4 regions of the Bacillus sp. CZDM1 genome follow, and region 3 is predicted to be linked to each of the others. Evidence: predicted binding sites of a transcription regulator. Region 3 holds the regulator's gene; each other region holds the start of a gene.
The links. Region 3 encodes Rex, which represses fermentation and respiration genes when NADH is low (regulators of the CRP and FNR family bind a similar motif). Its sites were predicted from a motif close to TTGTGAAATATTTCACAA; they were not measured.

Region 1 (6,191 bases), on a different contig from region 3:
CTGAACTAGGTGTGAAATTAAATGAAAATGAGTTTTTCCCGTTACTTCGATCAAATTCAGTTCAAACACCGGCTATTGGCAATTTAAATGGCAGTGAAATTTATACTAACTTAGTGAACTTTCAACAGATTGATGATTACTCACCAAAATGGATTGATCATGTAAGTACCTACAGTTATTATGGGGAATCCAAAAATACGGAGCAGAAGAATGGATGATTATTTAAATACTGTAATGACCCAAAAGCATTCCAACGACTGGCAATTAAAAATTCTGATATTAACATGGGAGTACCCTCCTCATGTTGTTGGCGGGCTCTCGAGGCATGTCTATGGTCTTTCCGCCCAATTAGCCCAACTAGGTCACGAGGTACATGTGATTACCGCTGGGAATGGCGGTATCACGGCTTATGAGATAGTAAATGGAGTTCATGTCCATCGAGTCATACCACTTAACAATCAGGATGATAATTTTCTCTCTTGGATTGCAGGTCTAAATTTAGCTATGAGCTATAAAGGGGTAAAAATTGCAGAAGAGATAAAGTTTGATATCGTCCATGCTCATGATTGGCTCGTAGGCACTTCTGCAGTTACGTTAAAAGAAGAAATGTCCATTCCGTTATTAACAACTATTCATGCTACCGAACATGGCAGGAATATTGGAATTCACACAGATATGCAGCAGTTTATCCATAATAAAGAAAAGAAGTTAATTATGGAGTCCGATCAAATAATTGTTTGCAGTACCTATATGAGAGAAGAATTATTAACAAACTTCCAACTCTCTGAGAAAAAACTGGAAATAGTTCCTAACGGAATTGAACCAAGTACTGTAGAGGTAAACTCAAACGAAATTTATCCTTTCATTAAGCATAGAAAGTATATCTTCTCTGTAGGAAGAATGGTTAAGGAAAAAGGATTTGAAACGATTATTGAGGCAGCGCAACTGGCGAAGGATAACCAAAGGGATATTTATTTTGTAATTGCCGGCAAAGGACCAATGCTCGAAAGATACCGTAAAATGGTTTCGGAAAGACAATTAGATCATTTCATTGCTTTTATTGGTTATGTTTCGGACGAGCAAAGGAATGCACTGTTAGTAAATAGTGAAATCGCTGTTTTCCCGAGTCTTTACGAACCCTTTGGAATCGTGGCTCTAGAAGCAATGATTTTGGGTAAACCTACGATTGTTTCAGACACAGGCGGGTTAAAAGGAATTATTATGGATAAGCAAACCGGCCTGCTAATGAATCCTGGTGATGCCGAAAGTCTCCTATCTAATATTGACTTCTTATCACAAAATCCTGATAAGGCAAAGGAAATAGGCGAAAAAGGCAGGCGGATTGTTAAAAGCCTATATGGATGGAAACGAGTTGCTTCACAAACAGTTAAAGTTATGGAAGAAACGATGTTAAATAAACGGGTAAATGTCAATGAAAATCCTTGATAATGAGGGTTACTTTATACTTTTAAAAAACACACTAGCATTTCCTTTTGAAAAATGATATTATAGAAAAGTCGTATGAACGAACTAGCTTAATCGTTTGGAGGGAAATTAACATGCGTGTAAATATTACGTTAGCTTGCACTGAGTGTGGAGATCGTAACTATATTTCAACAAAAAATAAACGTAACAACCCTGATCGTCTTGAGCTTAAGAAATATTGCCCAAGAGAAAAGCGTACAACAGCACATCGCGAAACAAAATAAGCAGTAGGGCTTCCTGCTGCTTTTTTTGTTGCAAAAAAATAAGGAGAAAACGATTTATATGAATGAAAAAAATATCATACGTAAAGAAATGAAAGAGAAACTTTCTGAACTTACTAAACCTAATTATGAAGATTACTCCTATAAAATAGCTAGGAACCTATATAATGAAGATGACTGGAAACAAGCTAAAGTTATTGGGATTACCATCTCGAAGGAGCCGGAAGTCGATACATATCAAATTATTAGAAGAGCGTGGGAATCAGGAAAAGTGGTTGTCGCTCCGAAGTGTCACCCAAAGGAAAAGGTTTTATCCTTTCATAAAATAACCCAATTTTCGCAGCTTGAATCTGTTTTTTATGGTTTACTTGAACCCATAAAAGAGCAGACGATGGAGGTAAAGGCTGATGATATCAATCTGTTAATTGTACCTGGTTTGGTTTATACAAGAGAAGGATACCGGTTGGGCTTTGGCGGTGGATACTACGATCGCTATCTACCCAATTTTAAGGGGAAAACAATCTCTCTTGCCTTTCACTTTCAGGTTATTCCACAATTTCCTATTGAAAAACATGATATTCCAGTCTCGAAACTTATCACTAATGATGAGGTAATAACTATAAAATGATCCAAAATCTAATCATTATCTCAATTATTATAATAGGTGGTTTTGCTGGTTATCGGGAACGATCCTTAAGTAGTGATGGGGCTATTGCAGCAGTAGCGGTAGGAGTCGCTGTCAATTTCGGGTTCGGTTTAAAGGGTCTTTTCCTTCTTGGATTATTTTTTGCAACATCCAGCTTTTGGTCGAAATATAAAAGCTCAGCAAAAAAAGAAATTGAAGAAAAGTTAGCAAAGGGAGCAACCAGAGATTGGCGTCAGGTTTTAGCGAATGGTGGTTCTGCTGCATTGTTAAGCATCATTTATTTTTTTCAACAGGATACGATTTGGCTGATGGGTTTTATTATCTGCCTTGCTAGTTCAAACTCGGATACGTGGGCTTCAGAAATTGGCACGTTAAGTAAAAGAAAACCTATATATATACGGACTTTTAAGGCAATAGAAAAAGGAACCTCTGGAGCAATCAGTTTGTTGGGTACTGCAGCTGCACTATTCGGATCCATGTTAATAGCTTTTGCAGGTGCATGGCTTTTTCATTTGGGTATATTCCACTTTTTTATCATTTTCTTCTTCGGTTTTTTGGGTAATGTCATTGATACTTTATTTGGAGCGTATTATCAGCAGGTCTATATTTGTAATGAATGCGGGATCGAAACGGAGAAAAAGGTCCATTGCCAAACATCAGCTAGAAGAATAAAAGGCTATCATTTAGTGGATAATGATATGGTGAATTTCTTATCTGGATTTATTGCTGCACTATTAGCAATGATCTTCATTTATTTTATTACATAATAGATATAAAGCTGGATTGATACTGAAAAAAGTTGTGAATTATTGTACAATTTAGTTTATGTAAAATAATATACCCATTATTCCCCAAAAGGAGGAAATTTCATGGTTAAAGTGAATAGAGTTGTCCTTGTTGGAACAGGTTTTGTTGGCTCCAGCTATGCCTTTGCATTATTAAATCAAGGAATAACAGAAGAACTAGTATTAGTTGATTTAAACGAAGCAAAAGCTGAAGGGGATGCGATGGATTTAAATCATGGTCTGCCTTTTGCTCCTTCACGTACCAAAATTTGGTACGGAACCTATGCGGATTGCGATCAAGCCGACCTAGTCGTGATCACAGCTGGGGCTAACCAAAAACCAGGTGAAACACGCTTGGACCTTGTAGAGAAGAACACCAACATTTTTAAAGGTATTGTTGAACAAATAATGGCTAGTGGTTTTGATGGTATTTTCTTAGTTGCAACGAACCCAGTTGATATATTAACATATGCTGTCTGGAAATTTTCTGGTCTTCCAAAGGAACGTGTAATTGGTTCAGGAACTATCTTAGATACAGCAAGGTTCCGCTTTTTATTGGGTCAGTATTATGATGTTGATACACGTAACGTTCACGCCTACATCATTGGCGAGCATGGAGACACTGAACTTCCTGTATGGAGCCATGCCGATATTGCTGGGATGAAGATTTCAGAATGGACAAGTAAACATGAAACGAACCAAGAGGACCTAGATAATATATTTATTAATGTTCGAGATGCTGCTTATCATATTATTGAGCGAAAAGGTGCCACATATTATGGGATCGCTATGGGGCTTGTTCGCCTGACAAAAGCGATATTACGAGACGAGAATTCAGTATTAACTGTCTCAGCCTATTTAGATGGAGAATATGGTCATAAAGACGTCTATATTGGTGTACCTGCAGTAGTAAACCGCAGTGGAATTAGAGAAGTTGTAGAGCTTGATTTGAATAAAAAAGAAAAAGAAAAATTCACAAACTCTGTAAACGTTCTAAAACAAACAATGGATCCAGTGTTAAGTAAGTACTGATATAAAGTGGATAAAAACAAACTCCTATTCACATAATATCGGTAGGAGGGATGATATGTCTCGTATGCTGACATCCATATTTATGATTGGATCCATTGGCTATTTTGCATTCCGCTTCAGATATCGGATTATTAACCTTTTACTAAGATCGGGCTGGATGCGTCGAATCGCTGTAGGTTCGTTCATGAGCTTCCCAGGTGTGAAAAATAAAATGATGCAGACTGTTTTTGGCGGACCTGCCGAAAGACCATCTGATTGGTGAAAACCACAGATGGTTTTTTTTGTTTAAAAAAATGCCCACCTTATCCTCTTGTTTAGCCATCTTAAGGCTCGTTTATCGTTTATAATGTAATAAACAAGTGAAAGATGAATAAAAAAATAATTATGACAAGGTTGTCCTAATAGAAAGTAGTGGGAGTATTGAATTATAGAGAGGATTATGTCTTTTGGAGATTGGCACATTACTTTATTTCGGAGCAAGGCTACCGAATTATTCAATTATTTGAGAATCAGAAAGAATTATGGCTGGAAAAACTCGAAAATAAAAAGGCGCCAATAATTCGATTGGTACGGATTGATTTAGACTGGAGCAGCTCTTTGCAAAGAGATATAGAATTTACAGCCTCAAATGGCGAACAGATACGGAAACAAATCGGGCGTGGTGAGCTTTCGGTTGTGAATATCTATATTAGTCAATTCCCTCCGGTTGATGACTATGAGCATCGTCTGCAAAGTTCATTTATCTATCCACAGGGAAATAAAACAAGCGTAAATTCTGTATTATTAGCGGGCAGTCAATACGAATCAGGATTTAAAGCATTATCAGAAAGACTGGAAAGAGAAATCTCCTTCCCGATAAACGATGAGTATTTAGACCAAGACGTTATGGCTCAAAAGAAAGCAGCATTGGATTCTGCTCTCCAAAGGTCTAAAAAAGAAAAAGAAATATTTTCGAATGGTAAACCATTTTTTACATATCTTTTTATGATTATCCAGGTTGCACTTTTCTTATTGTTAGAGCTTCAAGGGGGAAGCACGAATACCTCTACTCTGATTAAATTTGGTGCCAAATTTAATCCTTATATCTACGAGGGAGAATGGTGGAGATTCATAACGCCGATCTTCCTTCACATCGGCTTTTTACATTTAGCAATGAATACCTTGGCTTTATACTTTTTAGGACCGGCTGTCGAAAAAATCTTTGGTAATACCCGATTTTTATTGATCTATCTTTTTGCCGGGATATCAGGGGTTATAGCCAGTTTTATTTTTAGCCCGAATATTTCAGCCGGTGCAAGTGGAGCAATCTTTGGATGTTTTGGGGCATTGCTTTATTTTGCCCTCATTTATCCAAAACTTTTTTTTCGGACAATGGGCCCTAGTGTCATTACAGTACTGGCCTTTAATTTAATTTTTGGATTTACCGTTTCCATCGTAGATAATGCCGGTCATTTAGGAGGTTTGGCTGGAGGTTTCCTTGCAGCAGGAATCCTCCATTTTCCTAAGAAGAAAAAGCCATTCTTACAAACACTATTTTTGTTACTATCTGCCTCTATTATATATGGCTCCTTAGTATATGGTTTTCAACATTCTGCTACAAGCGGGAATGAAAGTTCTACTATGATGTTAGCGCAAGAATATATTAAACAAGAGAACTATGAACAAGCATATGACGTATTAACGAAATACGTGGAGGACTCTCGAAAACAATCTCTAGAAGTATATTTTGCTTTATCTTTTGTAGAAATTAAGATGAACAAACTCGATGATGCTAAATCTCATCTGCTCAAAGTGATACAATTAGACCCTGGTTTACCCGAAGCCTACTATAATTTAGCCTTACTCCATTTAGAAGAAAATGACCTAAATAAGGCGAAAAAAAATGCTGAAAAGGCGGCAGAATTAAAACCAAGCCAACAGGAATATTCTGACTTGGTTCAGGAACTTAATCGTTTACTGCCATCATCTGACGGAGGAGAATAGGCTCACCTAAAGCGGACTCTGTTAATACTAATAAATGTG
Region 2 (6,191 bases), on a different contig from region 3:
TCTACTAATTCATAGGGGATCCCATGGATTTGGTATGCACGGTCATAGTTCCTTCTAGCAGAACTGGAAAGTGGTTCTCTTAAAAAGGAATCTTCTTCAATAATTTCTTGGACTTCCCCGGTATCTGTGCGATATGAAAACAATTTCAACGCTAATTCTATTACTTCATCTGTAGTCGGTCCTAACCCGGTCGTTTCAACGTCCACTACTAAACCTAACTTCTCAAATTTACGCATAAATTTCATTCCTTTGATCGAGATATTACTAATATTATAACATCTTATTTAAAAAAGAAGACTTGCCATTTGGCAAGCCAGTTGAATTTAGCGGAAATACGTATTGTTTTCAATAACTGCAAACACATTGGTAACATTTGGCTGATAAATATCCGCCATAACCTAGTTCTCACGCATACCATGAATAAACGCCTTTATAATGATTTCCAAGCTTTCATTTAGATCTAACGCCATTTTAAAACCGCCCCGCTGCTCCAGTGTAGAAAAGCCATGTAAAATGCTTCGGATTCCTCTTACTGCGTGCAAGGCGGTATCTCCTTCTAATCTATAGGCCTGTAAAACCCGAACAGTTAGGTCGACAATCTTTGAGCCTGCATGTTGTACATCTTCATCATCCATATCCGGTGCCATTAAAGTTGCCTCATACATTCCAGGGTGTTTCCGAGTAAACTCAACATAGGCTTTACTAATAGTAAGCACCGCCTCATCTCCAGACACTCCAATAGCAGATTGGGCTAAATCCTCATATAGTTGGTCCAGCCCATAAATTGCCATTTTCTTTCTTAACCCGCCCAGCCCATCAAAATGGTTATATAATGATGGAGGTCGGATTCCTAATTTTTTTGCTAGGTTTGCCAAGGTAACTTCCTGCATCCCAAACTCGTCCGCTAACTCCGCTGCTGCTCCAAGAATCTCTGTTAATTCAAGTCCAACCTTTGGTCTTGGCGACATTTTCATAAACCCCCTTTCAACTTCTGCTCTAGTCGATTAATAGCCTGTTTCATTTCCCCAATCGGATTTTCCAACATTTCACCGTGTCCGACTGCAAGAAGCTTAGGCTGATAGCTCACTAATTTCTTTGCACTAGCTAATGAAGTTTCTTCACTCCATGTACCAAATGCCGGAAACGGAAACCATGTCACGATATCACCCGCTACAGCAATTCCTCCTCTAGTTTGGTAAGCATCCCCTGCTATCAGTGCTTTTGAGCGAGTATCAATGAATGACATTGAACCCGGTGTATGCCCAGGAGTTTCAATTGCTGCCAAGGAACCGATTAAGTCTCCTTCTTTCAATAGTATATTCGCTCTGGTCTTAAGCTTTTTCGGAACCCCGCCCTTAATCGGGGTTTGGTGCTCATGCTCGTCAAGCGATGTGTCACCATGCATTATTCTATTATCTCTGACCGAAATATACACAGGTACATCTGGCAGTGCCTCTTTTATTTTATCAAGCGCCCCGACATGATCCTCATGCGCGTGCGTCAAAATTATTTTTGTAATTGGCTTCCCAATCGCTGCAGCTGCCTTTAATATTCCCTTCATACTATAAGGCAAAGCTGCATCAATTAACGTCAAACCGTCTTCTTCCTCAACTAAATAACAATTGACTGGAAAGACACTTGCCATAAATGATACCTGATACAAAAATCCCTTTTTGAGCATTCTCACAATACCCAGCCCCTTTAACTAATGTCGTTAGTTTTATTTTAACTAATATCATTAGTTTTATCAAGAGCTTTTATAAAAAATTAACTTCCCTTTCTGTATTAGATGGAGGTTTGACAGGGTTTCCGCATTGAAGTTCAGCTTTAAACCGTTTTGAAAGAAATCCTTGTTTACAATTTGTTCAAATCTTTTTTACAGATTTGTGAAATAATGAACAAACTATCCTCATTTCAAGATTCATTTGATATATTAGCAGTGTAGTAAATATATAAAACATATTTAACAAGGAGATGCTTCATAATGTTTATAAACTTTTTAAGAGAAAATAAAATTTCAGCAGCTATTTTAACTATTATTCGTTTATACCTAGGATACGCTTGGTTCACAGCAGGACTAGGAAAATTACAAAGTGGTGCATTTGATGCAACAGGATTCTTAAAAGGAGCAATTGCAAAACCAGTAACAGGTCCAGACGGCAGCATGGTGTACGGTTGGTATGTTAACTTTTTAGAAAGCTTTGCACTACCTAACATTGATGTCTTCAACTTCATTGTTCCTTGGGGAGAAACATTAATTGGTTTGGGACTTATGCTTGGATGTTTAACAACAACAGCGATGTTCTTTGGTCTAGTAATGAACTTCAGCTTCTTCTTAGCAGGAACCGTATCTCATAACCCAACAGATATTTTCTTAGGATTTATCATCTTAACAGCAGGCTATAACGCTGGCCGTATCGGTCTTGACAGCTGGGTGGTTCCATTCATGCGCAAAACTGTTTTCAAAGGTAAAGAAACTGCAAAACAACACGCGTAACAAAAAAGTCGCCTCAATCACAAAATGATTGAGGCGTTTTTATTAATATATATTATCTTCTTCTCCACTTTCAAAACCTACACGATCTTGATACCAATTTGTTATTTGGGTGAGTATAGAAAATACTAGGAAGAAATTCATGGCCCACACGTTAATAAAAGGTGCTAAGCCTCCGAACTCGATTCCATGATAACCCTTTAGTTTCATAACAATCAAGCTTTCAATAAAAATTAGAACAAAACCCAAAACACCCGCAACAGCCATTCTAATCATTTCCGTTCCCTCCATATCTCCCCATTAGGTTTACCCTATTTCTATTATTTCAAAAATATAAATTCGACAATTCTGTGAACACTTATAACTCTATTATAGTGCAAATTTCATGGAAACAACAACACAAAACATTTTGTTTTTATAAAGTATTAATTTTTTATCCAGCGGTATAATGATGTGAAGAATGTTAATGAAGAAGCATAAATGAGGAAGGTATAGAAATTAACAAAAATCGTATTTGTGTATTGATTTAACCATGGAAAGTGATAAATTCGGGATGCTTCATTCGTGGGGGGACCACCTAATTTCTGTATCAACTCGTTAAAATAAGATATTTCTAACACACTTACGGCAAGAAGGACAATAAAAGCACAAACTACAACATTTCGCCAAGTAGTCCTTTTAAAGGCTGCATCCTTAAATTTTAGAAATAATTCATATCCAAATAGACCAAACGTTAGCAGGACAAATGGAAATAAAAGAATGACGGGATTTCCGTTACCAGAAAAGGATTCCGGACTAAAGGAAAATTCCCTCACCATTAAAATGGCAACTAAACATAGCAGAAAGTATACAATTAATTGCCTTGATAACATTTAATCACCCCCTATTAAAAGGTATAAGGTCCTAATGTTTATATATTCAGTAAAAAGAGAGGTATTACAATTGAGAGAACATATCTTAATGGTTCTGGAACAAATTGAAAAAGATTATGATATTAAAATCCTTTATGCCTGTGAATCGGGGAGCAGAGCCTGGGGCTTCCCATCGAAGGAAAGTGATTACGATATCCGGTTTATTTATATTCATAAAAAGGAATGGTATCTCTCAATTGACCAGCGGCGGGATGTGCTTGAGGTGCCCAAACATGATAAGCTTTCTATTCCAGTGGACAAATTACTGGACTTAAATGGCTGGGAACTTACGAAAGCGCTGCGATTATTTCGTAAATCAAATCCGCCTCTCTTGGAATGGCTCCATTCGAATATTGTTTATTACCAGGCTTACTCTGCCATCAATAAAATGAAAGAGCTAGAAAGCCAAATTTTTTCGCCCATTTCTGGAATCCATCATTATTTAAAAATGGCAAAAGGGAATTACCGCGATTATTTAAAATGCGAGGAAATTAAAATAAAAAGGTATTTCAACATATTCAGACCGCTCTTGGCGGCAAAATGGATTGAAAAGCATAATGAAATTCCTCCTAATGGATTTAATCAGCTGATCGGGGATCTCCTTCCAACGGGAGAGATTAGAAAAATCATAGACAACCTTATCAAACAAAAAATGGCTGGTGAAGTTCTTGCCCTTAATCCTGGGACTGAAGTCATTAACCACTTCCTAGAAAATGAGATTAATCATTTGGAGCAATATGTAAAGGAATTATTAGTCGATAAATCCGACCCTACCGAACATTTTAATCAGATATTTCGAATGACACTTGATGAAGTTTGGGGATAAACAAAGAGCGCATTGCTCTTTGTTTATTTTAACCTTACCTTCTGCCCCCGAAGATCCATGTTTTGTTTTATTTAAAGAAAGGTTGAAATTCTGTCTAAAAACGAATATTATATAAAAGTTAATAAATAACGTTCGTATTTTGGAGGATCCTATGTTTAAACTTAAAGAAAACCAAACAAATACAAAAACAGAACTACTCGCAGGAATTACGACCTTCTTTACAATGGTTTATATTGTTGTTGTGAATCCAGTCATTCTTGCAGACGCAGGTGTACCATTCGAACAAGTATTCACAGCAACGATTATCTCTGCAGTTGTTGGGACACTTTGGATGGCATTATTCGCAAATTATCCAATCGCCATTGCACCTGGAATGGGGCTTAACGCATATTTCGCCTATTCAGTCGTTGGCGGCGGGCAAAATATTAACTATGAAACAGCCTTTGCTGCTGTTTTTATTGCTGGTATTATTTTTGTCATCTTGTCTTTAACACCTTTTAGAGAAAAATTAATTGATGCGATTCCAGAAAACCTCAAACACGGGATTACAGCAGGTATTGGTTTATTTATTGCCTTCATTGGTCTGAGACTTACGCAGATTATTACTGCTCATCCTACCAATCTTGTCGGTTTGGGTGATCTTACATCTCCTTCAGCCCTGCTTGCAATCGTCGGACTGGCCATTACATTAATTCTGATGGTGCTGCGAATCAATGGAGCTTTATTTTTTGGAATGATTATTACCGGGCTAATTGCCTTTTTTACGAACCAGCTTTCCTTTGATCAAGGGTTTGTATCACTGCCTTCTCTTCCTGAAGGGTTAATTGTAGGGAACCCTATTACAGCCTTAAGTGATGTCATTCAGAACAGTCTATATGCCGTTGTTTTTTCATTTATTTTAGTAACGATTTTTGACACCACCGGCACAATGATTGGTGTTGCACATCAAGCAGGATTAATGAAAAACGGGAAATTTCCGCGCGCACGTCAGGCCTTACTTTCCGACTCTGTTGCAACATCAATAGGTGCCATGTTTGGAACAAGCCCAACCACAGCATATATTGAATCTTCTTCAGGTGTTGCAGCCGGAGGTCGTACTGGATTAACTTCGCTTACTGTTGCTGCCTTGTTTATCCTTTCAGCATTCTTCGGACCTCTTGTTAGTGCTGTGTCAGGGATTTCTGCGATTACCGCACCTGCTCTTATTATTGTGGGCAGCATGATGATGGGAAGTATAGCGAAAATTAAATGGGACGAATTAGATGAAGCTTTTCCTGCATTCCTTGTGATTCTGAGTATGCCGTTAACCTCGAGCATTGCAACCGGCATTGCACTTGGTTTCATCAGCTATCCGCTTCTTAAGATAGCCAAAGGAAAATGGCGTGAGGTTCACCCGCTTCTCTATGTATTCGCCGTATTGTTCTTTTATCAGCTTGCATTTTTACCGCATTAAAAAAATGGAGTCCAATTATTCTGTTGGGCTCCATTTTTTTCATCTTCACAAATTCCACATAACTTCTCTATAACTTTTACAAATGTTTATCTTATTATAAAGATAACTTATTAAGGACTTAGGTTTTAGGAACCTTATTCTTAAAAACTTCCCATAATCTGATTGGTACTGAGTGTACCAATCTTTTTTTGTCTATTTTTGCTCAAATTCATCTTCACAAATTCCACATAACTTCTCTATAACTTCTACAAATGTTTATCATATTATAAAGATAACTTATTTGAGTCTTAAGGTTTAAGGAACCTTATTCTTAAAACTTCCCATAATTTAGCCTGGTACAAGTGTACCGGGCTCTTTTTTTGCCCTTTTTCTTATTCCAATAACAAAAAGATACCAAAAAGTGTAATTTTACACTATAATGTAAATAAAGTGAGATTAAGGGGTGTATCTTATTTATGAAGGCAAAAGCTATTTTTTTATCAATTATTGTTATTGTGCTGCTCTTGT
Region 3 (6,191 bases):
TGATATGGGATCTGAAAACACCCAGCAAATTCTAAATATTATTGAATCCTTTCCTCTAGCCATTTTAGTCAGCTCTGTTATCGGGCCGATATTAGAGGAGATTGTCTTTCGGAAGATTATTTTCGGTACTCTTTATAAACGTTTTAACTTTTTTTTATCGGCTCTAATTAGCTCGGTCATTTTTGCCTTGGCTCATATGGAGCCGCACCATATTCTGCTTTATTCAGCTATGGGTTTCACTTTTGCCTTTCTCTATGTAAAAACAAAACATATCCTTGTGCCGATTTTTGCCCATGTTGCCATGAATACATTAGTGGTCGTCATGCAGTCGGTTTATAAAGATGAGATTACTGAATTCATGCGTAAGGCAGAAACCATTCAAAACTTTATCGGAGGCTTTCTATGAAACGTTCACCTATGTTTTCCGGAATTATTTATGTTGTGCTTGGTTGTTTATTTACCTATTTTGCAGTCGAAGATGTCGCACAAAACGGTTGGGGGTTTTTCAGCTATCTGCTCGTTATCCTTGCCACCTTTGACTTCGGATCTGGTTTAAGAATCATTTTCTTTTACAATAAATATAAAAAACAAATTAAAAAATAAGTGTAAGTTAAAAGGTCTTCTCACTGAATGTGAAAAGACCTTTTAACTATAGCTTTGTCTTCGTTTTTATCGTTGAATTTTTATCCTGTGTCAGTTCGGTTGAATATTCAACGGTTCCAATTTGGCAGCCTGCTCCGATTTTCACACTTTTTCCGCGAACGATATCTGCTCTTGTATTTTCTAAGGAAACGATATCCCCTTCAATAACCTTGGCAATAAGCATCCCCGTTTCTTTTCCAAATGGCAGGAGGGTGTTACTCTTCTTCTTAACCGTAATCACCCCTCCGCCAATTTCTTCTGCAAAACTCTGCCCAAACCGTAACGATATGTTTATTTTATCTGCATTAAGCAAACCTTTAATTTCAAAGCCTCCTGATGAATCAAAGGTCTCATATTCAACGTCGCCGCCTACAGATATCATTCCTTTAATATTGGCTTCATCACCTGTTAAATTATCACCAACATCAAGAGTTCCGAGTATTTTCATTTTCTTCAAATCCGCCCTGCCGCCGACTGTCATAGTCCCCATAATCAGCATTTCCTCTGACTCCAAATTTCCCTTTACTTCTGCCTCACCAAAGACCTTTACAGACTTTGTTTTCACACTTTCCAAAGCTTCACTCGTTCCAAAGATATTGAAAGCAGAACATTCTACATCAGAAGCAAGCGTGGCATCTCCCCTAATGCTAATTTTGTCGTATTGGCCCCCGGAGTAATTCCCGGATCCATTAATCGTTAGGTTATGACCTTTTTCCATTTCTCTTCCACCCTTCACCTATATTTTTCTGATGTCCTTCACAATCGAATTTTTATCCATTGTAAATTCACCCGAGTATTCAACCACATCAATTTCGCAATTAGCTCCAACTACTACATTTTTACCACGGACAATCCCAGCCTTGGTGTTTTCAATCTCAATTTTATCCCCTTCAATACATTCCGTTTTCAATTGGGTACGTACAAAAGGTTTAAAAAAGCCTAAAAGTGAGTTTTTTTGCTTTATTAGGATGGTTTGACCGCCAATCTCTTTTGCATGGCAATCAGCAAAAATAGTGATATCCACTAAATCAGCATTTAACAAGCCGCCGATACTAAATTGTGATTCTGCTTTAAACGTTTCTGCTTCACAATCTTCTCCCACCGTTAACCTGCCTCTTATCTTTATTTCATCCCCTTTCATTTTCCCTCCGACATTCACTTTGCCTGATACCTTCAGCTCCTTTACAATCAGGTTTCCTATCACTCCCGCCGTCCCATCAACTCTTAGAACCTGACTCTCCATATTGCCTTTAATCTTTCCGTGTCCATTAATCCGCGCATGATTCACAACAACGTTCCCAGTTACTGAACCTGAACCATTAAAATCCAGTTCCGAGCATTCCACATCACCTGTAACACTGCCTTTACCATTTATACTGACCGTATTGAATGATCCGCCATTTGATGATCCAAAGCCATTTATGAGCAAGTCTCCCCTTTTTTTCGTCTCCATTTGATTCTCCTTTATAATAATTTCGATTTAATTTCTTCCATACATGCCATTAGCGATAGCTGGGTGACTATTTTTGTGCCCCGTTCAAATTGGAAGTTCTCTGTATTAATAAGTAATAGACAAGATGAAACACCTAATTTCCGAGTGATCACCAATTCTGCGTTCTTTTGCTTAATCACTGACTTATTGTCTAGTAAAACCTGTAACAGCATTTTTCCTTCATCCAAATTAATTTCACCTGATTGAAGCAGCTTTTCTAAAACATACACTTCAAGGATTCGTGAAAAATTAAACGCAGGACCGCCCTTTTCTATTTCTAAATAATAATCAAGCACTGTATTTGAAACAATGTTACGCTTTACTAATTCATCTTTCTCCAGCTGCAAATCAGCCATATTCGGTGAAAACATATCAGCTAGTTCATCTAAAGAAAGGTTTTCTTTCATAAGTTGAATTTTATTAATTCGTTCTAAGATCTTAACTTTCGGAAAGAATGTTTCTTGACCTGTAAAGGTTGATTTTCTAATAAACCAATCCTCAGGTATAAGGTCTTTTCGTTTCCATCTATATAATTGCCCATAAGATATTCCGGCTAAATCCAACAAATCCTTCTTCGAAATTAATTCCTCGCTCATAATGAAAACCCCTTTCATAGAACGAATGTAACATAACACTGTTACGTTTGTAAAGTTTCCATCTATATTTTTATCCGACAAAAAAAGACCTTCTCACTATATACGTGAAAAGGTCTTTACTCTTATTCTTCTGTTTCCTCTGTTGGGTAGTGCTTCAGGAAGTAAATAAGTGATTGTAATTCGACAGCCAAGTCAATATGATGCACGCGAATCGATGGCGGCACATTCAGTCTGGCAGGAGTAAAATTCAGGATTGCCTTAATATTGGAATGTACAAGTCTATCGGTAATCATTTGTGCCACAGGAGCAGGTACAGTCAGAATGGCTACATGAACATCATCATTGCTTAAAACCTTCTCCAGCTCATCCATATGAAACACTGGTACATCACGAATCGTTGTACCCATCTTATTCGGATCCACATCAAAGGCACATTCAATTCTTGTATTATTATTTTTTAAAAAATTATAATTTAAAAAGGCTGTGCCAAGATTACCTACACCAATTAACGCTACTTTCGTTAATTCATCTTGATCTAATGTTTTCCGAAAGAACGTTAATAAATAATTGACATTATAGCCATATCCCTTTTTTCCTAAGGCTCCAAAATAAGAAAAATCCCGGCGAATCGTTGCCGAATCCACCTTCACTGCCTCACTTAGTTCTGCAGAAGAAACCCTCTGTTTACCGGAAGAATGTAGATTCTTTAAAAATCGATAATATAAGGGCAGCCGTTTTGCTGTCGCTTGTGGTATTTTCATTGTTTCATTACTCATATTCTCCCACCCCCTATAAATAGTTTGATCATTTATCTAACTTGTTCCGTCCTATGGAAATCTCCGTTTTTCCCACCCGTTTTTTCAACCAAATATGTTTTTCCTATAACCATACCTTTATCTACTGCTTTACACATGTCATAAACCGTTAATGCACATGTGGAAGCAGCTGTTAACGCTTCCATTTCAACACCTGTATTTCCTTTTGTTTTGACAGCAGCGGCAATATTTAATGTATATGCGGTATCATGTTCCTTTTCCCATGAGAAGGATATATTTACCCCTGTTAAAGGAATCGGGTGACACATCGGGATCAAATCCCAGGTCTTCTTTGCTCCCATTACTGCAGCCACTTGAGCCACAGCAAGAACATCGCCTTTTTTCATTTCGTTATTTGTTATTTTATCATAAATTTCTTTACTGACCGTAATACTGGAATGAGCTAGTGCCGTACGGGCCGTTTCTGGCTTATCGCTAACATCCACCATTTTCGCTCTTCCTTCTTCGTTAAAATGAGTAAATTCAGACATAAACAGTATCCTCCCATAAAATCATACTATATTTTTCGAAATTTGTCTGTGAAACCTTGAGCGAATGATAAAATATTTACATTTTTTTCTTAAGAGATATTCTCTTATTTTCCCCAACACCAAGACACTTTATTGCCGACTTTCTTCGAATAAGGTACACTTATTTTAGTGATTGAGGTGAAAAACAATGATTTTATTACAAGTGAATCAACTAGCAAAATATTATGGTGCAGACCTAATTTTATCGAATATAAAACTAGAATTACAAACGCGGGACCGCGTTGCACTTGTGGGGCGAAACGGAGCAGGGAAATCGACATTATTGAAAATTATAGCCGGGCACCTGTCCCATGATGGCGGAGAAATTATTAAGCCAAAGGGAGTAAGCATTGGTTATTTAGCACAGAATACCGGATTAGAATCAAACTTGTCGATTTGGGATGAAATGCTAACCGTTTTCGAACCACTTAGAAGTATGGAAAAGACACTTCGACATTTAGAGGTTTCGATGTCGGATCCTGCCGCTATGGAGGATAGTGCCCGCTACGACCGAATTTTAAAAGAATATGATGAACTGCAAGTGAGATTTAAAGAACAGGGAGGCTATCAGTACGAAGCAGATATTCGCTCTATCCTCCACGGTTTAAATTTCCGCAATAACTCATTAATGATATCCAGCTTAAGCGGCGGTCAGAAGACTCGTCTAGCATTAGGGAAACTCCTTTTAACGAAGCCCGATATATTAATTTTGGATGAGCCTACAAACCATCTCGATATCGATACACTTACGTGGCTGGAGCAATACTTACAAGGCTATGACGGGGCCATCTTAATCGTGTCCCATGACCGCTACTTTTTGGATAAAGTGGTCACACAGGTTTATGAAGTTTCACGGAGACAAATTCAAAAATTTATCGGAAACTATAGCTCCTATCTAGATCAAAAAGCGGCAAATTATGAACGTGATTTAAAAGTATATGAAAAGCAGCAGCAGGAAGTTTCGGATCTTCAGGATTTTATCCAGCGTAACCTAGCGCGTGCATCGACGACCAAGCGCGCTCAAAGCCGGCGTAAAAAGTTGGAGAAAATGGAATTAATGGACCGTCCCTTAGGAGACGAGAAGTCTGCCACCTTCTCTTTTGAACTAGAGAAACAAACTGGGAATGATGTTCTATTTGTAGATACCCTGGCAGTCGGATATGATGGAAAAAAGGTATCGGAGAACATCTCCTTCCGTGCTTATCGTGGTGAAAGTATCGCCTTAGTTGGCCCAAATGGAATTGGTAAATCTACTCTACTAAAAACAATCATAAAAAAACTTCCGGCCTTAGCCGGTACGATTCAATACGGGGCAAATCTGGCAATTGGTTACTACGACCAGGAGCAGGCAGAATTGACCTCCAATAAGCGAGTTCTAAATGAGCTATGGGATGAATGGCCGTTAAAAAGCGAAAAGGAAATACGGACTGTCCTAGGTAACTTTCTGTTTTCAGGTGATGATGTATTAAAAATTGTTTCTACATTAAGCGGCGGCGAAAAGGCAAGACTGGCACTAGCCAAATTAATGCTTGAGAAAGCAAATGTTCTAATATTGGACGAGCCTACAAACCATCTTGATCTAGACAGTAAAGAAGTCCTCGAGAATGCATTAGTCGACTACCCAGGTACGATTATTTTTGTATCACATGACCGCTACTTTATTAACAGAATTGCGACAAAGGTATTAGAGCTTAGCGCACACGGAAGTCACGCGTATCTCGGTGACTATGACTATTATTTGGAGAAAAAGCTTGAGGAAGAAGAGCTAAAGGCTTTAGACCTTGCCAGCAGCACAAAGAAACAAACTCAAATTGAAGTACAAGAAAGAAATACTTATCAACAGGATAAAGAAAGTAAAAAGCTTGAGCGGCAGCGAAAGCGAAAATTAGAGGAAATTGAATTACGTATTGAAGAGCTGGAGGCACTTATCCAGGAGAACGAGGAAAAGCTATGTGAGCCTGACATATTTCAGGACCATGAGAAGGTCCTTGAAATCAATTTAAAAAATGAAAAAGCAAAGGCTGAACTCGAACAGCTAATGGAAGAATGGGCCGAACTAGCGGAATAAATACAAGGGGGGCTTGGATAAACACTATCCAAGCCCCTTTTACTATTT
Region 4 (6,191 bases), on a different contig from region 3:
CACGAAGATCGACACCGCCGTTACCAGCCACATAAATTTCCCAGCCTCCATCAATTCCAACAAAGCCAATGTCTTTAATTCCAGCCTCTGAGCAGTTTCTTGGACAGGCAGACACACCCATTTTTACTTTATGCGGGGTATCAAGACGTTCAAATTTCTTCTCGAGCTCAATCCCAAGTGCCATTGAATCCTGTGTGCCATAGCGGCAGAATTGAGCTCCCACGCAGGTTTTAACCGTACGCAGTGTTTTCCCATAGGCATAACCTGATGGCATATCAAGCTCTTCCCACATGCTTGGCAGGTCTTCTTTTTTCACTCCGAACAAACCAATCCGCTGCCCTCCGGTTAATTTCACCAATGGTACCTCATACTTTTCAGCAACCTCAGCAATTTTTTTCAAATCAGCCGCACTTGTCACACCACCATACATTCTTGGAACGACTGAGTAGGTGCCATCCTTCTGAATATTCGCATGCATTTTCTCATTTACTAGACGTGAGTCACGATCATCCTTGTATTCGTCCATATGAATCATTCCTAGGTAGTAGTTGATAGCAGGACGGCATTTCGTACATCCTTCTTCGTTATTCCATTCTAGAACGTTCATAACTTCTTTAACACTTGTTAAGCCTTTTTCTTTAATTTCAGCAATCAATTCTTCACGACTGATGGTTGTACAACCACAAATGCTTGTTTTTTGCGCCGCAGCTGCATCGAATTGGTCACCAAGTGTATAGGCTAAAATGTCATTCACCATCGGTTTACAGCGTCCGCAAGAACGTCCGGCATTGGTACAATGACTTACTTGATCGAGAGTAGTCAGACCCTGCGTTTTGATTGCTTCAACGATTGCACCTTTCGTAACACCGTTACATCCGCATACCAATTCATCATTTGGCATCGAAGCAATGTCGCCGCTTCCGACTTCGGCTGAACATTGTGATTCAAAAATGGACACCCCAGTGATATCCTCTTTTTTGGTCAGCATTCGGAACAATCTTGTACTATCTTTTGTATCACCATATAGTACAATCCCAACAATTCTGTTATTGCGGACTAATACCCGTTTATAGATGCCTTCGTATTCGTTGTAGACCATAATGGATTTAGTGGTACCATCTTCAAAAATTTCACCTGCAGAGTAAAGGTCCACCCCAGCCACTTTAAGTTGAATTCCAGTTACTGAGCCTTCATATGGTGCTGCATCTTTCCCACAGATTCTTTCCGCCAGAATTTTACCTTGCTCGTATAATGGCGCAACCAAGCCGTAGACAATTTCCCTATGCTCAGCACATTCCCCAACAGCATACACATTCGGTGCACTTGTTTCCATAAAGTCATTAACAACAATTCCACGATTTACATAAATTCCGCTGTCTTTCGCTACACTGGTATTCGACTTTATTCCGATTGCCATTACTACAAGGTCCGCTCTCGCAAATGTCCCATCTTTAAAACGCAGACCAGCAACGCGCTCATCTCCGATAATTTCAACCGTTTCTTTTTCCATCAAAAATTTCATACCCTGTGATTCAAGCTCAGCTTTTAGTAACGAGGAAGCAATTGGATCCAATTGACGCTCCATTAAACTTGGCATAAGGTGTACAACATCGACCTTCATCCCAAGGTTCAGTAATCCTCTTGCTGCTTCAAGTCCAAGAAGCCCGCCGCCGATTACCACTGCCTTTTTATAGTGATTCGCTGAATTGATCATCATTTCACAATCTTTTTTATCACGAAACCCGGTCACACCTAATTTTTCCGCACCCGGAATTGGCAGGATAAAAGAATTGGAACCTGTGGCAATAATGAGTTCATCATACACTACTTCACGGCCTTGGTCGGATAGTACAAGCTTTTTTTGTGTATCAATCTTGGTTACTGCTTCACCAGTAAATAACTGAATATTATTTTCTTTATACCAGTCTAATGAATTTATTATGATATCTTCAAAGCTCGTATCTCCTTGAAGGATATTTGATAATTTTATGCGATTATAGTTTGGGTGTGGCTCTTGTCCAAAAATAGTAATTTCAAATTGCTCTGGTGAAAGTTTAAGAATTTCCTCTATAGTTCTAACTCCCGCCATCCCGTTTCCGATCATCACTAGTTTTTTCATATTGGATTCGCTCCTTTATAGTGGTTTATCTATGAATTTACGTTAATGATGTTTTTCTCTATAAAAACATTGTAAATGTTGAGGGGGCTGATTGATTGTGACGTACTTCACAATTCACTGTTAGTTTGTGAATCATTTCACATTATTGTCAAATATAAATTCGAAATTGTAGGAGAAAAAAAGTTTTGGACTATTTTCAGAGGGTTATGGACTTTTTCCAGAGGGTATGGACTTTTTTTTAATAGTTTTGGACTATTTTCAAGGGGTTATGGACTATTAGACATTATTTACCATAAATCCACGAATGAAAAAGCCCAACTCATATGAATTGGGCTTTAAAAATTGGGTATTAATACATCTCAGATGTTGTTTTAGCTTGCATATGAAGCAACAAGTAGTCAGGTCCGCCTGCTTTGGAGTCCGTTCCAGACATGTTGAAGCCGCCGAATGGCTGATAACCAACAATCGCACCTGTACATGAACGGTTGAAGTATAAGTTACCAACATGGAAGTCTTCACGAGCCTGCTCAAGGTGTTCACGATTCGTGGTGATTACTGCACCAGTTAAACCGTACTCAGTATTGTTCGCAATTTCAATTGCTTCCGTGAAATCCTTTGCTTTCGTGAAACCAACCACTGGACCAAAGATTTCTTCCTGCATGATTCGTGCATCTGGAGCTAGGTCTGCAACCACTGTTGGTTGAATGAAGTAGCCTTTTGAATTATCTCCTTCGCCGCCAGTCAATACCTTACCTTCTTGCTTGCCGATTTCTACATATTCCATGATTTTCTTAAATGCATTATTGTCGTTAACAGGACCCATGAATGTTCCTTGCTCAGTTGGGTCACCTACTGTTAATTCCTTCGTTAATTCAACCACACGATTCAATACGGTATCATAAACATCCTCAACGATAACCGCACGAGAGCATGCTGAACATTTTTGGCCTGAGAAACCAAATGCTCCTGCAACGATTGATTGTGCAGCAAGCTCAAGGTCTGCCTCTGAGTCAACTACAATCGTATCTTTACCGCCCATTTCAGCGATCAGACGCTTCATCCAAACTTGACCTGGGTTTACTTTAGAAGAACGTTGGAAAATACGAAGTCCAACATCACGTGAACCGGTGAAACTGATGAAACGAGTATCTTTATGGTCTACTAAGTAGTCCCCAACTTCTGCACCGCTTCCTGGTACAAAGTTTAATACGCCTTTAGGAAGACCTGCCTCTTCCATTACTTCAACGAATTTTGCTGCCACAACAGGAGTCGTAGAAGCCGGTTTCAAAAGAACCGTGTTACCAGCAACGATCGCTGCGACTGTTGTACCAGCCATAATTGCTAATGGGAAATTCCAAGGTGAAATAATAATACCAACGCCTAGCGGAATGTAGTTATAACGGTTAAATTCGTTTGGACGGCTATTTACTGGAACACCATCTTTAAGTGCCAGCATTTGGCGGCCATAATATTCAAGGAAGTCAATTGCTTCCGCTGTATCTGCATCCGCTTCTCTCCATGGTTTACCTGCTTCTTTTGTTAAAAGGGCAGAGAACTCATGCTTACGGCGGCGAATAATGGTCGCAGCTTTGAATAATACATCCGCACGTACTTCAGCTTTCACCTTTTTCCATGATTTGAATGCTTCAACCGCTGCCTGCATAGCCTGTTCCGCAAGATCCCTGCTAGCTTTGGATACACTGCCAATTACTTCTTTGTGATTAGATGGATTATAAGAGACGATTTTATCTTCAGTTGTTATTCTTTCCCCACCGATTACAAGTGGGTAGTCCTTGCCTAAGTAACTTTCAACTGTCTTTAAACCGTTTAAATAGTTTTGACGGTTTTCTTCATTGTTAAAATCTGTGAATGGTTCATGCTTATAAGGTTGTACCATGTCTAAAACCTCCTATGTAGTAAAAACATTACATCCTTGTACATTCTAACATGTTTCTTTTATAGCTATCAATGGGCAGACCCAGGAGGAATATTTTGGTAAAAAACCCGACCAAGAAGTCAGTCAGGCTAGTAAATATGCACAAATGGTTCCGCTTCGTTTGCCTTGCGGACAATTAATGCTTCTGGTCCGTCAACCGAAGTAACACTTACCGAAACGGATATATAATCTGGAAAATGCTCGAGGACAAGACCGGTTACATATTGAGTAAACCCAATGGCCTCGGATTTCCCGTAGAACTGAATCGGAATCGTAATATCCAAATCAGTAAATTGATCTCCAATATAAAAGGCACGGCCAATGACCCCGTTAAAGTTTGGAAAATATTCCTCAACATCCTGCTTAAAGTTTAAAAAGGCTGTTACATCATCGCGGTGTGCCTCTTGAGCTTCGGTTGATGGAAATAGGAAATACTTTTCAGAAACAGGCTCCCAAGCATTTATCGTTGAGCTTCCCTTATCAACATTGGCATAGGTGAAAAAGGTGCCAGGGACTACAGATGATCGGCTTTGCTGTTCAAATAGAGCAATGGTAATCGGAACATCCTTTAGATTTTTCGTTGCCCGGAGACGTTTAAGGACTTCTTCCGCAATCTTTTTCCCTTCCCGTTCCATTTCGGCAAATTCAATTTCCCTCTCAAAGTAAGGTTCACCTACTGCAGTACGATAATAATGGACGGAATTTAGTGCCAGTCCAATAACGACACCGCCCAATTTGACTGTTTCATTTTCACCTTTGATTAGGTAATCATGCTCTAAGATGTGGGCTAAGTAGATAGGACTATTACTATTTCCTTCCTGAAAATCTGCGCTGTCTTCCATAAGCGGGTTTAAGCCGATATTTTCATCTGCTTTTAAACCCTCTTCCTTCAATTGCGCTTCTGTAAATTTACGATTTAACCATAGCCTTACGGTATTACGCTTTAACTCCTGTCCTTCACGGAATAAATAGGTTTTAGGGTCAAATTGATGCTGCGCAATCCTCATCAAACCTGTTTCAAATTCATTAATGTCATATCTAGTATTAATATTCCCAACGATTAATCCGCGTGCTTCCCCAGGCTCGAACGGTAAAATCGTCCGATAATAATTATCGGAAATATTATATTTCGGAATAATTGCTTTCTCTTCCGCCTCTTCTTTTGTTTGCACAACATTCTCCTGTTTTTGAAAGTTTGGTGCACATCCACTGAGCAGAATGACAAAAGAAAGAGCGAGCAATGAGAGTTTTCTCACATCGATACACCTCTTATTTATTTAATTCTACCAAAAGCTTCTCCTCGTCCCAAACTTCAATTCCCAGCTCCTCGGCCTTCGTAAGCTTTGAACCCGCATCCTCACCCGCGATAACAAGGTGTGTTTTCTTGCTGACACTTCCTGAAACATTTCCTCCAAGAGCCTCAATCTTCTCTTTCGCTTCATTCCTAGAGAGCTGTTCCAATTTACCTGTCAGTACGACCGTTTTTCCAGCAAAAATACTATCTGATTCTTCAACTGAAACTGGTTTTGCTCCTTTGTATAGCATGTTTACTCCGGCCTCTGTTAATTCCTTAAGCAGAGCTTCCGCTTCTTCTTGTTCAAAAAAGGCAACAATCGAATCTGCCATTTTATCGCCGATTTCATTGATTCCAATCAAGTCTTCTTTTGTTGCAGATGCTAGTTTGTCCATAGTATCAAAGCTTTGTGCAAGTGTTTTAGCTGCTTTCGCACCAACATGGCGAATACCCAGGCCAAATAAAAGCTTTTCTAATGAATTGGCCTTCGATGCTTCAATCGCTTTTAACAGATTCGTAACTGACTTTTCGCCCATTCTTTCTAAGGCTATCAGCTGATCATAGGTTAGTTTATAAATATCGGCAACATCCGAGATTAATTTTTCTGAAAAAAGCTGGCTGATAACTTTTTCACCAAGGCCATCAATGTTCATTGCATCCCGTGATACAAAATGAATAAGTCCTTCACGAATTTGCGCCGGACACTTCGGATTAATACAGCGTAATGCAACCTCACCTTCAAAACGGACAAGCTCGCTTTCGCATTCTGGACAATGCGTTGGCATTTGGAAATCACGTTCATCCCCAGTACGTTGATCGAGAAGGACATTAACGACTTCAGG

Region 1: the regulator Rex is predicted to act here: its motif matches at 3,152-3,169, upstream of ACY3XC_RS02875 (L-lactate dehydrogenase).
Region 2: the regulator Rex is predicted to act here: its motif matches at 1,885-1,902, upstream of ACY3XC_RS27160 (DoxX family membrane protein).
Region 4: the regulator Rex is predicted to act here: its motif matches at 2,245-2,262, upstream of nirB (nitrite reductase large subunit NirB).

Annotation. Positions count from the first base shown of each region.
Region 1 is NZ_JBUESO010000001.1:533,244-539,434, reverse strand. It holds gene ACY3XC_RS02900 (DUF4912 domain-containing protein) at 1-218, shown strand, start outside; gene ACY3XC_RS02895 (glycosyltransferase family 4 protein) at 211-1,446, shown strand; gene rpmG (50S ribosomal protein L33) at 1,560-1,709, shown strand; gene ACY3XC_RS02885 (5-formyltetrahydrofolate cyclo-ligase) at 1,768-2,334, shown strand; gene ACY3XC_RS02880 (DUF92 domain-containing protein) at 2,331-3,119, shown strand; gene ACY3XC_RS02875 (L-lactate dehydrogenase) at 3,222-4,169, shown strand; gene ACY3XC_RS02870 (hypothetical protein) at 4,225-4,431, shown strand; gene ACY3XC_RS02865 (rhomboid family intramembrane serine protease) at 4,581-6,152, shown strand; gene ACY3XC_RS02860 (hypothetical protein) at 6,115-6,191, opposite strand, start outside.
Region 2 is NZ_JBUESO010000022.1:52,225-58,415, reverse strand. It holds gene ACY3XC_RS27175 (exonuclease domain-containing protein) at 1-236, opposite strand, end outside; gene ACY3XC_RS27170 (TetR/AcrR family transcriptional regulator) at 399-968, opposite strand; gene ACY3XC_RS27165 (MBL fold metallo-hydrolase) at 971-1,687, opposite strand; gene ACY3XC_RS27160 (DoxX family membrane protein) at 1,985-2,497, shown strand; gene ACY3XC_RS27155 (hypothetical protein) at 2,540-2,770, opposite strand; gene ACY3XC_RS27150 (hypothetical protein) at 2,920-3,366, opposite strand; gene ACY3XC_RS27145 (nucleotidyltransferase domain-containing protein) at 3,437-4,231, shown strand; gene ACY3XC_RS27140 (NCS2 family permease) at 4,383-5,684, shown strand; gene ACY3XC_RS27135 (YfjL-like protein) at 6,140-6,191, shown strand, end outside.
Region 3 is NZ_JBUESO010000013.1:4,090-10,280, reverse strand. It holds gene ACY3XC_RS23035 (lysostaphin resistance A-like protein) at 1-406, shown strand, start outside; gene ACY3XC_RS23030 (YdiK family protein) at 403-603, shown strand; gene ACY3XC_RS23025 (cytoplasmic protein) at 650-1,360, opposite strand; gene ACY3XC_RS23020 (polymer-forming cytoskeletal protein) at 1,379-2,095, opposite strand; gene ACY3XC_RS23015 (YhbD family protein) at 2,107-2,730, opposite strand; gene ACY3XC_RS23010 (redox-sensing transcriptional repressor Rex) at 2,853-3,506, opposite strand; gene moaC (cyclic pyranopterin monophosphate synthase MoaC) at 3,539-4,036, opposite strand; gene ACY3XC_RS23000 (ABC-F family ATP-binding cassette domain-containing protein) at 4,224-6,143, shown strand; gene ACY3XC_RS22995 (Gmad2 immunoglobulin-like domain-containing protein) at 6,186-6,191, opposite strand, start outside.
Region 4 is NZ_JBUESO010000021.1:23,436-29,626, forward strand. It holds gene nirB (nitrite reductase large subunit NirB) at 1-2,119, opposite strand, end outside; gene pruA (L-glutamate gamma-semialdehyde dehydrogenase) at 2,469-4,016, opposite strand; gene ACY3XC_RS26675 (CamS family sex pheromone protein) at 4,145-5,311, opposite strand; gene ligA (NAD-dependent DNA ligase LigA) at 5,325-6,191, opposite strand, start outside.